3 regions of the Proteus terrae subsp. cibarius genome follow, and region 3 is predicted to be linked to each of the others. Evidence: predicted binding sites of a transcription regulator. Region 3 holds the regulator's gene; each other region holds the start of a gene.

Region 1 (2,284 bases), 1.9 Mb from region 3:
AAGAAAAACAGAAAGAAGCAAGAAAAGAGGCATTAAAGCAAGAAGCTGGAAGCCAAGAAACAGAAAATAACGAAGAAGCGATATTAAAAGTACCAATTAAGGGAAATACACCAACACCTTAAGTGTTTTGGCTAAGTTTTACGAGTAGTAGTAAAAAGCAAAATCCCGTGATAAGTCGCTAGCTTATACACGGGATTTTTTATTGATAAATTTTGTGAGTAGTTAGATGTTGTATGAATTAACGTGTTTGTTGCGTTGTGTATTTGTTTTCAACCAACATAAACAAACGAAATAGGTAAATAATCATCCATGCTGAAGCCATATTTTTCAGAAAATAAAATAAGAAGTTATGGATAAGATCAGGCAGTTGAATTGTAAGATTACTCACAAAACCAATACCAAACTGCAATAAGATCCAAATACCTAAAGCAGGAATAAGTAATCCAGACTCACTAAATCCAACCTTCCAACCTAAACGTATTGCACTTCCCATATTTTGTTGGCGTACTAAGACAACGGGCGCTAATGCAAAACCGATTAGCAAAATGATGCCAGGAATAATCATCACCATAAAACCAGCGCTAATTAAAATAGAGCACAGAACAATCAGTAAAAACATTTTTGGTAAGCGAGGTAAACATGCGTTAAATGTTTGACCAAGGGTAACGTTGTGACCTGCAGAGATTGCCATAGCGAACATCAATAAGATTAGCACCAAGATGCTTTGCTGTAGTGTTTCAAATGCATACAGTGATAACACTTTTTTGGCGATACCCACGACACTGTTTGACATTGCTTCTAATTCAGCCGAAGAAGCAGAAGAAAGCTGTGTATTTTTAAAATTAGCCACAAATTCAATCATCAATTGGTATTCTTGAGGATTAGGGCCAACTAAGACATGAACTATCGCTAAAACAACAGCAAGGATAGCGGAAAGGGTAACAATGCTACGTCGTTCATTCTTATAAAAATTCAGACTGTCTCGGTAGATTGTGCGTGCCGTGGTAGGCATGAAACTGCTCCTATAAAGAATAGACTGTGTCAATGCGCGCTATTGTACCTTTTACAACAGCAAAAAGGGATATTTTCTCTTACTTCTCTTATTTGGTTTTTTTCTTGCTATGGCTCATCAAAATAATCTCAACATTTAAAATAAAACAAACATTATATTAACACAAAAATAACTTTATTTTTAAATACATCTTTTTAGGATGTTTTTTTATTCAAAAAGTATTACTAAGAATAAATTTAATTATAAGAAAAAATTGTATTAATAGGTAATTTGATGTGGATCAATTATAAATAATCGCATTGATAAATAATAAAAAGAGAAATAACACTTTCTGCAAAAATAATTCCAAAGTTGTGATCGGTATTAGATCATAATTATCAATAAATGGTTATATTTTTAGCGGAGATTTTACTTATTACAGGAATGGGTTAAATAATGAAAAAACTTTCTGCGCTTATTTTAGCGGCTGCAACTCTTGCGCCTTCTATTTCTTTCGCTCACCAAGCAGGTGATTTCTTATTCCGTGCTGGTACTGCAACAGTTCGTCCTAATGCAGGCTCTGATAATGTATTAGGTATTGGACATTTTGAAGCTAATAATAACACCCAATTAGGTTTAACCTTTGGGTATATGATCACTGATAATATTGGTGTTGAATTATTAGCAGCTACTCCTTTTGAGCACAAAGTATCATTAACAAACTTTGGTGAGATTGCGACTGTTAAACATTTACCACCAACATTAATGGCACAATATTACTTCGGTAATGGTGAAGACAAACTACGTCCTTATTTAAGTGCAGGTCTTAACTTTACTACATTCTTTGATGAGAAATTTAATTCAGCGGGTAAAGGCGCTGGTTTATCTGACTTAGATCTCAAGGATTCATGGGGCTTTGCAGCACAAGCAGGTTTAGATTATAACCTTGATAAAAACTGGATGCTGAATGCGTCTGTTTGGTGGATGAATATCGAAACTGATGTTAAATTTAAAGCTGGTGAAGACAGACAATCAATCAGCACACGCCTAGACCCATTTGTATTTATGTTTGGTGTGGGTTACCGTTTCTAATTATTCTTTCTTTAAAAGAATATCTCATAATGAAAAGCGAAGATTATCTTCGCTTTTTTTATGTTTTAAATTCGAATAAAGCCTTTCATTTTTAGATTATATAAAGCCTCTAGTTTATTGTTAAATACACTATTTATGAGTAATTAAAAATAGAGATAAATAGAAAAAGATGTATTTTAAATAAAACATTTAATATTAGAA
Region 2 (2,284 bases), 910 kb from region 3:
GTTCAGAAGCATCCACAGCAAAATTAAAGAGTTACGGTATTCCTGTTTTCGACTGTAACGAAGTTGATTCTTTAGATATTTATGTTGATGGTGCTGATGAAATAAACCATCAAATGCAAATGATCAAAGGTGGTGGTGCCGCATTAACGCGTGAAAAAATCATTGCGGGTGTAGCGAAAACATTTATCTGTATTGTTGATGAATCTAAACAAGTCGATGTGCTAGGTAAATTTCCGCTACCAGTAGAAGTTATTCCAATGGCGCGCTCTTATGTTGCACGTGAACTCGTTAAACTGGGTGGTTTACCAGAATATCGTGAAAATGTGGTAACTGATAACGGTAACGTTATTTTAGACGTTCATAATTTAACAATTCTTAATCCTATTGAGCTGGAAAACAAAATTAACAGTATTCCGGGTGTTGTAACTGTAGGATTATTTGCTAACCGTGGCGCGAATGTTGTTTTAATGGGCACCTCTGAAGGTGTGAAAACCATTAAATAATTCTTTTTAAGATAGGTAGCTCTGGCTACCTATTTTTAAATTATTTTAGAAACTGCAAATTCAGTGATATATATCACACGATAGTTATATTTCTCTTTAAAATCCTGCCTTTTTTAAAGTCAAAATCATTTTACTCGGTAGAAAATCACTTTATTTACCGCTTATTCTGTCATCACTGCAATCGGTTGTATTGCGACAAAATCTATTTTTGTTATGTTGATGAGACAGGATTTTGTTTTTCATTAAATGTAATAACGATAGGGCAGGGTAAATGGTCAAAGTATCTTTGGAAAAAGAAAAGATAAAGTTTCTACTCCTCGAAGGTGTGCACCAAAGTGCAGTAGAAAATTTAAGAGCTGCGGGTTATACCAATATTGAATATCACAAAGGCGCATTATCGGACGAAGAATTAAAAGAAGCTATCCGTGATGCACGTTTTGTTGGTCTTCGTTCCCGCACTCACTTAACAGAAGAAATTTTTGCAGCCGCTGAAAAGTTAGTTGCTGTGGGATGCTTCTGTATCGGCACTAATCAGGTTGATTTAGATGCCGCTGCTCGTCGCGGTATTCCTGTATTTAACGCTCCTTTCTCAAACACTCGTTCCGTGGCAGAGATGGTACTTGGTGAATTACTGTTATTACTGCGTCGTATTCCTGAAGCAAATGCGAAAGCGCATCGTGGGATTTGGGATAAACAAGCGAAAGGTTGCTTTGAAGCGCGTGGTAAAAAGCTGGGTATTATTGGTTATGGTCACATTGGTACACAGTTAGGTATTTTGGCAGAAAGTGTGGGTTTAGATGTCTATTTTTACGATATTGAAAACAAACTACCATTAGGTAATGCAACACAAATTCGTCATCTTTCTGAACTGTTGAATATGTGTGACATTGTCAGCTTACATGTGCCAGAAACACCATCAACCAAGAATATGATTGGGCATGAAGAAATTAAGCGCATGAAACCAGGCTCAATTCTTATCAATGCTTCTCGTGGTACTGTGGTTGATATTCCTGCGTTATCACAAGCATTAGAATCTAAGCATTTATCCGGTGCCGCTGTTGACGTATTCCCATCAGAGCCGGGTGCGAATAACGATCCTAACGATCCGTTTGTTTCTGAACTTATCAAGTTTGACAATGTGATATTAACACCACATATCGGTGGTTCAACCCAAGAAGCGCAAGAAAACATCGGTTATGAAGTTGCGGGCAAGTTAGCGAAATATTCAGATAACGGTTCTACATTATCTGCTGTTAACTTCCCTGAAGTATCACTGCCAAGCCATGGTGATGATGTAAACCGTTTACTGCATATTCATGAAAACCGCCCAGGTATGATGAACAGCATCAACAACGTGTTTACTGAAGAAAACATCAACGTAGCCGCACAGTATTTACGTACATCAGGTAACGTAGGTTATGTTGTGATTGATATTACAACACAAACGAAAGCCCAAGCTGAATTAGTGTTACAAAAAATCAAAGCATTACCGGGAACAATCCGTGCTCGTATGCTTTACTAATTATTGATACATTATCGGTAATATATTGAAGGCTCGAAATATCGAGCCTTTTTTGTATTTATCAATTTTTAATTATTGAATTTGTTGCTTCCATAATTGGTAATAGAGTGCTCGATTTTCTATTAAATAAGCATGTGTTCCTTCTTCTAATACCCTACCTTTATCTATTACATAGATATAATCTGAATGCACTAATGTATTTAGACGATGTGCAATACTAATGACGGTTCTGTTTTTACAAATCTGAGGCAAATTCGCT
Region 3 (2,284 bases):
ATGGAATTAATTATGGCACCATTAGTCAAAAAATTATTAAATGGCGAAAAGATAAGTTAACCAAAATAAAATTTGTCTCTATAAAAATAATATCCCTTAATTAATGGGATATTATTTTTCAAATTAAACTTTATTTTAAAATATCAAAATTAGTCAACATCTTTTATTTCAAATGAATGCGTAATATTGGCTGCTTTTCCTAACATTAAAGAAACAGAACAATATTTTTCTGCGGATAATTGAACTGCTCGTTCTACGATTTTATCCGTTAATTCTTTACCTGAAACAATAAAATGTAAATTGATATCAGTAAATAAACGAGGGGCTTCTTCGCGTCGCTCTGATGTTAATTTCACTTCACAATCAGTCACTTGGTGACGACCTTTACGTAAAATGCTTACGACATCAATAGCGCTACATCCACCCGCAGCAATTAATACCATTTCCATTGGGCTTGGGGCTTTATCACCCGAATTCCCATCCATCATAATCTGATGGCCTGATGAAGATTCGCCGACAAAAGATAAATCTTCAACCCACTTAACTCGCGCTTCCATTTATTTTCCCCCTAAAGATGACAGAAACTAAAAGAGTACATTCTCATAATTCAACTAGCAATTAGCAAATAGGTTTATTATGCTGACTGCGTAAAACGAGACTTAATGCACTAATTGTGTTAAAAACAATATCTGCTTGATGATAGTGGTTAAGATCAATGCATTATTTTCTCATTTATTATAATCTACTCCATATTAACTGACCGTGTTCTCAGGAAGTTAATAGGTAAAGATAGGATTTTTAAGCACGCTGTCTCAAAAGGGAACCTATCCGTTTTGAAAGGCTGCATTTAACGTACAGAGGATAACGCGAATGGTTCTCGGCAAGCCGCAAACAGACCCGACTCTTGAATGGTTTTTGTCACACTGCCATATTCACAAATATCCATCCAAGAGCACGCTGATCCACCAAGGTGAGAAAGCGGAAACACTTTATTATATTGTTAAAGGTTCCGTGGCTGTTCTTATTAAAGATGAAGAAGGAAAAGAAATGATCCTCTCCTACCTAAACCAGGGGGATTTCATCGGTGAACTTGGATTATTTGAAGAAGATCAAGAACGTAGTGCATGGGTTCGAGCAAAAACAGCCTGTGAAGTAGCAGAAATTTCCTATAAAAAATTCCGCCAATTAATTCAGGTTAACCCTGATATTCTGATGCGCCTTTCTGCTCAAATGGCGAACAGATTACAAACAACATCAGAAAAAGTAGGTAACCTTGCTTTCCTTGATGTAACAGGCCGTATTGCACAAACCTTATTAAACTTAGCAAAACAACCCGATGCAATGACACATCCTGATGGCATGCAAATTAAAATTACACGTCAGGAAATTGGTCAAATCGTTGGTTGTTCACGCGAAACTGTAGGCCGTATTCTGAAAATGCTGGAAGATCAAAACTTGATCTCCGCACACGGTAAAACTATCGTCGTTTACGGGACTCGCTAAGTTTTCCCGCTCGAAACAAACAATAGCCCATAACAGGGCTATTGATATACTTTTTGTGAAAACCCCATCCTCGCTGATGGGGTTTTCAGTTGATACTATCCTTTTACAAATTCTGCAATAGCCGCTTTCAATGCCACCATTCCTTCTTGCAGTTCTTCTTGAGTAATAATTAACGACGGTGTAAAACGCATCACATCAGCCCCTGCATTTAACATCATTAAGCCATGTTTAGTAGCAAGACCGAGTAATTCTTTGGCTTTACCTTCATATTGTGGCGCTAATTGCGCTCCTATCAACAAACCTTGTCCACGGATTTGCGAAAAGACATGGTACGTTTGATTGATTGCCGCCAGTTCATCCACAATCCATTGATAGCGCTTTTCTACCCCCTCAAGTACCTCAGGTGTATTAATTAAATCAAATGCGACATTGCCCACTGCACAAGCTAATGGATTGCCACCATAGGTTGTACCATGCGTTCCAACCCCCATTGCGGAAGCTATCTCATATGTTGTTAACATCGCACTAAGTGGAAAACCGCTTCCCAGCGCTTTTGCGGTTGTAATAATGTCTGGTGTCACATCATAGTTCATATAGGCAAACAGTTTACCTGTACGCCCCATACCTGTTTGTACTTCATCAAGAACAAGTAGAGCTTGATGCTTATCACACAGCTCACGTAGCCCTCTCATAAACTCAGGTGTTGCCGCTGTTACGCCACCTTCACCTTGAACTGGCTCTAAAATAACGGCACAAGTGTGGTCATCCATAACCGCTTTAA

The links. The regulator CRP, encoded in region 3, controls carbon source genes, mostly activating them, when cyclic AMP is high. The targets are predictions, from matches to a motif close to ATGTGANNNNNNTCACAT.
Region 1: ompW (outer membrane protein OmpW) is a predicted target of CRP. The motif match lies at 1,281-1,298, and genes of this name have one in related genera.
Region 2: serA (phosphoglycerate dehydrogenase) is a predicted target of CRP. The motif match lies at 565-582, and genes of this name have one in related genera.

What each region holds. Positions count from the first base shown of each region.
Region 1 is NZ_CP047349.1:1,703,506-1,705,789, forward strand. It holds gene GTH25_RS08010 (SulP family inorganic anion transporter) at 1-122, shown strand, start outside; gene GTH25_RS08015 (YciC family protein) at 239-1,012, opposite strand; gene ompW (outer membrane protein OmpW) at 1,448-2,083, shown strand.
Region 2 is NZ_CP047349.1:2,710,517-2,712,800, reverse strand. It holds gene rpiA (ribose-5-phosphate isomerase RpiA) at 1-503, shown strand, start outside; gene serA (phosphoglycerate dehydrogenase) at 775-2,025, shown strand; gene GTH25_RS12670 (type I secretion system permease/ATPase) at 2,098-2,284, opposite strand, start outside.
Region 3 is NZ_CP047349.1:3,624,730-3,627,013, forward strand. It holds gene GTH25_RS16605 (phosphoribulokinase) at 1-60, shown strand, start outside; gene GTH25_RS16610 (OsmC family protein) at 150-557, opposite strand; gene crp (cAMP-activated global transcriptional regulator CRP) at 871-1,503, shown strand; gene argD (bifunctional acetylornithine/succinyldiaminopimelate transaminase) at 1,599-2,284, opposite strand, start outside.